DNA from 4 places in the Bacillus cereus group sp. Bce041 genome. Region 3 is predicted to be linked to each of the others. Evidence: riboswitches for the same ligand, from Rfam matches in the RefSeq annotation. Region 3 holds a riboswitch; each other region holds the start of a gene.

Region 1 (2,204 bases), on a different contig from region 3:
GCTGTACACATATTCGTCATACTCACTAAACCAGCAATACCAAATTCCGCTCCTTTTTTCGAACGAATATTACGTGTTAATACATTCATTAAATATTGAATACCACCATTATATTGGATTAATTCAACCATACCGCCAATTAATATAGCAAGTAATACTAACTCCATCATACCGCCCATTCCAGTCGTTACACTTTTAAAGAAACTTTCTAACGTGTAACTTCCATCTATAAGACCGATAACACCAGATAGTACAGTTCCACCAGTTAATACAATAAGTACATTCCAGCCAAGTAACGCTGTAATAAGTACTCCTGCGTACGGTAAAATCTTTATCCAATCAAAGCTATGTGCTTTAATCTGCGTGTCACTTCCTGAAGTAACTATTACTAATAGTACAATTGTAATAATAGCCGCTGGTAACACAATTAAAAAGTTCGTTTTAAACTTATCTTTCATTTCTGTTCCTTGTGAACGAACAGCTGCGATTGTTGTATCTGAAATAAATGATAAATTATCACCAAACATCGCTCCGCCAACAACAGTAGCCATTGCAAGCGCAATTGAGATATCAGTTTGACCACTAATACCTACAGCAATCGGCGCTAATGCTGCAATTGTTCCCATTGAAGTTCCCATCGCTAATGAAATAAATGCACCAATAACAAAGATTCCAGCTACGATAAATCCTGGCGGTAAAATAGTTAACGCTAAATTAACAGTTGAGTCTACTCCGCCCATTCCTTTAGCAGTTTCAGAAAATGCACCTGCAAGCACAAAAATTAATACCATAATCATGATATCCGGATTTCCTGCACCTTTAGCGAACCGCTCTACTTTCACATTAAAACTTTCTTTACGATTCATCACTAAAGCGACTCCTACAGCAATTGAAATCGCTACAAGTATTGGCAATTTATAGAAATCACCTGTAATAATTCCAGAACCAATAAATAGCGCCAAAAATATCCCAAGTGGTAATAAAGCTAAACCATTTCCTCTCGTTTCTTTCAAAGTACCATCTCTCCCTAGTTTCAACCTTTTTCTAATGAATAACAAAAGACCTCTTCCGATGAGAAGAGGTCTTATACATCTATAAGAAACGCTCTTCTCATCTTTCAAGCACATGCTTGCTGGATTTGGCACAGCACTCTGAAATCGAGTCCGCTGCCGAGGCATCGTAGGGCCAGTCCCTCCGCCTCTCTTTATAAGAAGGTTTCATATTTATTTTTTAATAATAATTTCTTCCCTAACTTTACTCGCTTACAAAACAAAAGTCAATTATTTTTTGTATAGATTTTTTTGGTAATTATACAAAAATTTGAATACAACAATCATTTTAACTTTTCGATTTCTTCTTCCAATATTGAAATCCAATAAAATTCACTATTTTTTATTGTTGCTAATATCCATTTCGTAGTGTACCAAGCTAGCTCATACTCTTCCTTCGTGACATCACCACTTTTATAAGCATCCTCTAGCTCCTCTTCATCTAATACATACACCTTACCGCTAGATAATAATACTACATCTAAATATAAATCATCAAAATACGGTAAACCACGATCGTCTATTTTATATTCTTTCGCCACATCGATATAATATTGCACTAATTTTTTCTGATCATCTAACATAGCGGTAATCGCAAAGTTTTTCCCGTCTATGAAATATTGAATCCACGTATACTGATCCGCTGCAATACAAAGTTCTTCACCATCATATTCTTTACAACTAGGCTCTCTCACCTTTTTTATATCCAGTATTCCGAGCATTCCCTCTTCCATTTGCTTAACCGTATAACTCTTTTCTATTAGTCTCTTCCACGAAGAACCGTCACCATATTTACGTTTCATTATGTCTACTCCTCTTCTATATACAGAAAAGCTCCCACATATTATGTGAGAGCTTGTTCATATTATAATTAAGCCGCTTGACCCTTTTCAGAAATCTCTTTTAAATAAGCTTGTCCTTTTTCAGCGTCATATTGACCTTCCCACTTAGACATAACTACAGCTGCTAAAGAGTTTCCTACAACGTTAACTGCTGTACGAGCCATATCTAAAATACGGTCAATACCAGCAATGAACGCTAAGCCTTCAGGTGGAATACCTACTGTACCAAGTGTCGCTAATAATACAACGAATGATACGCCCGGTACACCTGCGATACCTTTTGATGTAACCATTAATACAAGCAACAATGTAA
Region 2 (2,204 bases), on a different contig from region 3:
TTCCAGAGCCTGGGCGCCCTTTTATAAAATAACGATGTGGTAACCCTTCTGTTAAATTAGGAACAAAATCAACTGCTCCTTTCGGTGTAGCAGCTCCTAAAAAACGATGTTTTACAAGCGATTGTCTCCCGCTTTTATCTGCAAATAATTTCTGGATTAGCTGATTGGTTAGTTCATTTGCTTTATTAAAATCTATATTATCAATATATATCTTCTCCCACTCATCATGTATAACCAATGCCTCTTTAAAACGTGCGTAAGCAGACTGAAAAGCTTTGCTTGCTTCTGAAACAAATCTTTCAATTTCTAACTTCTGCTTTCTTAGTTTATCTGAGTCCCAAGCAATTCCTAAATTTATATACTCTTCAACAACTCCTGGCATTTTTGGCTCAATAACATGCGGCGATGTCCCATCAACAATTCCTACTTTTAATTGTGGGATAATTACACCATCAACCGATTTATTATCAGAAGAACAATGTAAAAATTCAATATCATATCCTTTTTCAATCCATTCACGACCTATTGCCTTTATTAAAGAAGATTTTCCCGTTCCTGGGCCACCCTTTAAGATAAATAATCTGTCTAATCCTTTTAAATTCTCTTCGTATAAATTGTGAAATCCCCTAGCTGTATTACCACCAGCATAATAATTTAATACATTTCCTGTCACTGCACTCACTCCTTCGCAGCATTCTATTTACATAAGCTACAATATGCGAGCAGCTTTATTTGGGTGAATACCTATTTTGTATTGCACGCAAAAAGGAAATGAATTACAATTTAAATATCGGAAAATTCCGATTTTAAAAACTGAATACTTCTTTATCAAGAGAGGCAGAGGGACCGGCCCTTTGAAGCCCAGCAACCTCAGTTTATACAAACTGAATAGGTGCTAATTCCTGCAAAATGCAATGCATTTTGGAAGATAAAACTCAACTAGCATGTAAAGCTCATCTTTCTTGATACTGAAGGATGAGCTTTTTATTATTTGAAAAACATATATTGGAGGTATGTAAAATGAAAGTAATTGATTTATCACAAACATTTGAAAATAATATGTCTCAATTTCCTGGAACACCTAAAATACAACTAGAAGCTGTTACAAGTGTTGAAGAATCAGGATATCAAGTTACAGATTTTCATTCTGTCGTTCATGTTGGCACGCATTGTGATGCTCCTGCGCATTTTATTTCAGGCGCAACGACCATCGATCAATTACCGCTGGATCAATTTGTAGGTGAAGCTGTTCTTATAGATGTAACACATATTCAAGAGCGAAAATTACCTAAGACAGTATTGCATAATACTGACATAAAAGAAGGTGATATTGTTATTTTTCATTCTAATCTATCCACAAAATGGAATACAGAAGCTTATGAGAAGGAAGCATTTTATCTTTCTGAAGAATTAGCTAAAGAACTAGTGCGATTAAAAGTAAAATCTATCGGTTTAGATTTCATTTCTCCTGATGAAGTCACAACAGAAACATCACCGATTCATCACATATTACTAGGGAATGATATTTACTTAATTGAAAACTTAACAAATCTAGATGCTATCGAAGCAAAACGTTTCTTTTTCTCAGCAGCACCTTTAAAAATTAAAAATAGTGACGGTGCTTTCGCAAGAGCATTTGCTGTTATTTTTTAAACACAGCCTATAAAAAAAGCAAAGGCCACTACTGGTCTTTGCTTCTATATTTTCTATTTAAATTAAGAAAGAATTGTTCCACACGAGGACGCACCCAAGCTAAACAATCTATCTCTTTCTTCTTTGTGCAAGCTATCTCTTCTCCATCTACCATTTCAACAAGTTCTAGTTCTAACAGTTGCCTCGTGAATGCTAACATATTCACTTCTTCGGATGGATACTCTTCTTTTAATTTATCCTCAATTTCCCCCAATAAAAAACCGTCACGCATCATTGCCAATGCATCAATCCAAAGTGGCGGCATTTCATATTTTTCTCCTGTAATTGTATCTTTTACAATATAATTCTTTTGCTCTTTTCGAAATTGAATCGTGTGTAAACATACAGTCGAATTTAATGTTAATTCCATCATACCACCTCTTTCATAATATCTGCATAGAAAAAAGGATGCGTGTGCACCCCTTCTTATCTTTTCATAACACTACTGAACCGCTACATGAGCAATCAATCTCATGTCGATATTTTCCTCCATTATAAACGAAGTATTTTAT
Region 3 (2,204 bases):
TCTACGAATTAGTTCACATCCGGCAAATCCAACAGCATCAGTAAAGATATTTTGCAAAATAATTGGTAACCATTGTTTTTCTTTCGTATATGCTTCTACACCTTCTCCAATCCATAACTTTGTAAAAGTCTCTACAAAATAACTCCACGTCTTTTCTATATGGAAAAATAGTACACTTCTCTTTTCTTCTTCTCTAGATAACGCATTTAATAATAGATTTGCAATAAATTGACCTATGTCAAACCCAAATGGGCCATATGTCGCAAATTCTGGATCAATCACTTTCGTTTCAGAAGGTGACGAAAAAATACTACCAGTATGTAAATCACCATGAATAAGAGTTTCTTTTCTTGTTAAGAACTTATATTTATATTGTGCTACTTTTAGTTTTAAAGTTTTATCACTCCAAAGTTCATCAACCACGAGCTGTAAATCTGGCTCATAATCATTTGTATCATAATGCCCAAACGGATCTGTAAACACTAAATCCTCTGTAATTTTACATAGGTCCGGATTTACAAAGGTACCTTCTAGTATCCTCTTCTCTTCTGACTGTAAACCAAAATCTGAAGTGTAAAATAAAACATGTGCTAGAAAACGACCAATATGCTGGGATAAAAGCGGATATTCTTCTCCGTCTATTAATCCTTTTCTTGTAATTGTTAGTCTTGATAAGTCTTCTATTACCGTTATCGCTAACTCTTCGTCATGACTGTACACTACTGGAACATAATCCGGTACATACTGCGCAAAAATTTGTAATGCCTTGCTTTCAATCGTTGCTCTTTTTATAGACAATGGCCAGCTTTCACCAACTACTTTCGCATAAGGCAGTGCTTGTTTTATTATAATGGATTTCTCTCCATCATCTAATTTGAACACGTAATTTAAGTTTCCATCTCCAATTTCATGACAAATGACATTTGCCTTCTCTTCAAAATAGCCATGATCTTTCGCATATTGTACAGCTGTTATTTCTGTTAATGAATAATATCCCATCTTCTTCTCCCCCTTTTTAAATTCAGAGGTTTTTCTAACATAGAAAAACCTCTTTCCACTAAGAAAGAGGTTTGAAGTTTATCTTCTCCCCTCTTATCTGCCAGAAAGTTTTACTTTCTGCTGGAATTAGCACCGTGCCTTTTGGCGTAATAAACGCCCCATTTCACAATGGTATTACGGTCGGTTGCTGGGCTTCATCGGGCCAAATCCCTCCACCTGCTCTTGATAAGAGTTGTATAATTTTTTGAATTTTTAACTTTATGTTGAAGACTATACCAAGAATAAAAATCACTTGTCAACATTTTATTTGTATAATTCTGGACGGCGATCCGCAAAAACTGGAATTCCTTTACGTACTTCTTTAATTTTCTCGAATTCAAGCTCTCCAAATAAAATTGATTCCTCTTCATTCGCCTCTACTACAACTTCACCCCAAGGATCCACAATTAAAGAATGACCTGCAAACACATTATTCGGATCCTTCCCTGCTCTATTACACGCAACAACATAACACTGATTTTCAACTGCTCTTGCTTGCAATAGCAAACGCCAATGTGCTAAACGAACTAATGGCCATTCAGCTACAACAAATAATACTTTTGCCCCTTTAGCAGTATGAACACGCATCCACTCTGGAAAACGAATATCATAACAAATTGTTCCAGCGCATTCAACATCATCTAGCTTAAATTCGCCCGTACCATTACCAGCTATTAAATATTTATGTTCATCCATAAGCTGAAATAAATGTACTTTACTATATTCGTTGACTAACTGTCCTTCATTATTTACAACATACATCGTATTTGTAACGCCTTGCTCTGTTTGCTTTGCTATGGACCCACCAACAATATGTACATCATATCGCTTCGCCCATTCTATTAACTTTTCTTTCATTTCCACTCCATCCCTATCTGCAATTTCAGAAAGTCTCGTTAAATCATATCCTGTTGTCCATAGTTCTGGTAAGACGATAACATCTGGCCTTTCCTTCATAGCTTCACTTATTTTATTTTTAGCATTCTCAATATTTTTTTCTACATCTCCAAAAACAATATCCATTTGAATACATGCGACTTTCATTTTTTCAGCCCCATTCTTATTTTTCTCTTTACAAAATACTGGAAAGATTATATCATTTGTCACTAGAATTGTAACAACTTTCAAAAGAGGTGGAAAGTATGAAATTATTTCAACCTTCTGAG
Region 4 (2,204 bases), 190 kb from region 3:
AATGCGTCAATACTGGGATATCATGCTTCGTTAATAACGCACCCATCGCCATATTAGAAACACGAGGCGATGCTAATGAATTATCTGCTAGAGTAATAGCATCTGCTCCCGCTCTTTTTAACGCTCTTGCTCCTTCAAAAAAACGCTGTGTATCTAACGTTTTCGGTGGATCTAATTCCACTACAACTGTCGTTTGTTTTTTCGCTTTCTCTGCTAGAGTGACGTGAGCCTTCGAACGTTTCTCATGCGTATGAACGACTTTCGGCCTTTGAATCGTGTCTTTTTCTATTACAGGGGTAATATTCGCAACAGCGCGCTTCATACTTTGAATATGTTCTGGAGTCGTACCACAACAACCACCCAATAACCGAATACCTTGCTCAATAAATCTCGGTGTCATCGCTTCAAAATAAGCTGGGCTTCCCTCATATACGTAACGTCCATCCACATAATTCGGGAGGCCTGCATTTGGGTATGCTGATAAATAGCCATTTTGAGGAATCGATATCATTTTGAAAGCTTCCGTCATATGAAGCGGCCCTAGTTGACAATTCAATCCAACAACATTTGCACCGTAATCTATAAGTTGCTTTAATATTTCATTGACATCATTTCCATTTTGAGTCGTACCTGCTTCATGTAACGCTAATTGCGCAACAATTGGAATATTCGTTTGCTTACGCAATACTTTAACGGCATGAAGTAATTCAAATTCATCGTAAAAAGTTTCTAATAGTAATCCATCAACCTGTTCTTCTAGTAAAGCCCCTGCCTGTTCAAGTAACATAAACTCTCTTTCCATATCAGTCGTTGTAACAGCTCCGATATGTTTCATACCACCAATTGTTCCTAAAATTGCATTTTTATCTGTCACAGATGCTTTCGCTAGTTTTACTGCCGCTCTATTAATTTCTGTAACTTGATTTTCTAAACCATACATACGTAATTTCGCCTCATTTGCTCCATACGTATTCGTTTGAATTACATCTGCTCCAGCAGCTACATATTGTTTATGAATCGATATAATTAAGTCTGGATCAGATACATTCAATTCTTCAAAGCTACTTTGCAAACCATGTGAATGCAATAACGTCCCAACCGCACCATCACCTATTACAATTCCTTTTGATAATAAATCTAGTAATTTCACGACTCTCCCTCATTTCTATCAATATAAAAACCCCCTCTTCACTTTGAAGAGGGGGACATAATCGTTCCTCCTCTTATTATGCAAAACATTCGTTTTGCAGGTATTAGCACCGTTTCAAACATTTCGTTTGAAGGTTGCCGGGTTTCACAGGGCCTTTCCCTCCACCGCTCTCAATAAGAGTTGTCTTTATTATTTTATTTATGTAGCTAAAAGGAAATGCGTTCCCCTTTTAACAATGTTTGTAAATTTTTTAATAAATTTAGCATGCACAAAAGTAAAAGTCAATGACACTTGCGGAAAAATAAAAATTATTTAAAATAAAGTTGCAATTCAGTTATATTTTATTGTAAAGTTAAAAACATAATAAAAATTTCATACGAACATTCTTATCTAGAGAGGTAGAGGGACTGGCCCTGTGACGCCTCAGCAACCATTAACATTTTGTTAATAAGGTGCTAATTCCAGCAAATTGTGAAAGATTTGACAGATGAGAAGAAGACTCTATTCAAACCGAAAGCCTTCTTCTTAGAAGGCTTTTTTTATTTTATATTCACTTAATGTTTCAATTTAAAAAGGAGGAATTTTCATATGTCAACAATCGAAACAAAACTAGCACAAATCGGAAATCGCAGTGAAACTACAACCGGAACGGTTAATCCACCAGTTTATTTCTCAACCGCTTATCGTCACGAAGGAATTGGTAAATCTACTGGCTTTGACTATTCACGAACTGGCAATCCAACTCGAGGTCTTTTAGAACAGGCGATCGCAGACTTAGAATATGGCGAACAAGGTTATGCCTGTAGTTCAGGGATGGCGGCTGTTCTCCTCGTCCTTTCTCTATTCCGCTCTGGAGACGAACTTATTGTATCTGAAGATTTATACGGGGGAACGTATCGATTATTTTCTGAGCATGAAAAAAAGTGGAATGTTCGATGTAGATACGTAAATACACAGTCTATTAAACAAATTGAGCAAGCTATCACAACTGAAACGAAGGCTATTTTCATAGAAACTCCAACTAATCCATTAATGCAAGTTACTGATATTGCTG

What was found. Region 3 has a riboswitch for S-adenosylmethionine ahead of mtnK (S-methyl-5-thioribose kinase). Riboswitches for the same ligand answer to the same signal wherever they lie in the genome.
Positions count from the first base shown of each region.
Region 1: another riboswitch for S-adenosylmethionine. It lies ahead of ACUN13_RS08280 (Na+/H+ antiporter NhaC family protein); the one in region 3 lies ahead of mtnK (S-methyl-5-thioribose kinase).
Region 2: another riboswitch for S-adenosylmethionine. It lies ahead of ACUN13_RS21640 (cyclase family protein); the one in region 3 lies ahead of mtnK (S-methyl-5-thioribose kinase).
Region 4: another riboswitch for S-adenosylmethionine. It lies ahead of ACUN13_RS02700 (bifunctional homocysteine S-methyltransferase/methylenetetrahydrofolate reductase); the one in region 3 lies ahead of mtnK (S-methyl-5-thioribose kinase).

Region 1 covers NZ_JBQXON010000002.1:452,541-454,744, forward strand. The annotation lists gene ACUN13_RS08280 (Na+/H+ antiporter NhaC family protein) at 1-1,013, opposite strand, end outside; SAM riboswitch class I at 1,108-1,213, opposite strand; gene ACUN13_RS08285 (DUF402 domain-containing protein) at 1,334-1,852, opposite strand; gene gltP (glutamate/aspartate:proton symporter GltP) at 1,921-2,204, opposite strand, start outside.
Region 2 covers NZ_JBQXON010000007.1:134,864-137,067, forward strand. The annotation lists gene ACUN13_RS21635 (PRK06851 family protein) at 1-673, opposite strand, end outside; SAM riboswitch class I at 823-935, shown strand; gene ACUN13_RS21640 (cyclase family protein) at 1,021-1,653, shown strand; gene ACUN13_RS21645 (hypothetical protein) at 1,682-2,062, opposite strand.
Region 3 covers NZ_JBQXON010000001.1:326,243-328,446, forward strand. The annotation lists gene mtnK (S-methyl-5-thioribose kinase) at 1-999, opposite strand, end outside; SAM riboswitch class I at 1,090-1,231, opposite strand; gene ACUN13_RS01610 (carbon-nitrogen family hydrolase) at 1,303-2,166, opposite strand; gene ACUN13_RS01615 (pyridoxal phosphate-dependent aminotransferase) at 2,181-2,204, shown strand, end outside.
Region 4 covers NZ_JBQXON010000001.1:513,285-515,488, forward strand. The annotation lists gene ACUN13_RS02700 (bifunctional homocysteine S-methyltransferase/methylenetetrahydrofolate reductase) at 1-1,150, opposite strand, end outside; SAM riboswitch class I at 1,221-1,330, opposite strand; SAM riboswitch class I at 1,534-1,644, shown strand; gene metI (cystathionine gamma-synthase/O-acetylhomoserine thiolyase) at 1,739-2,204, shown strand, end outside.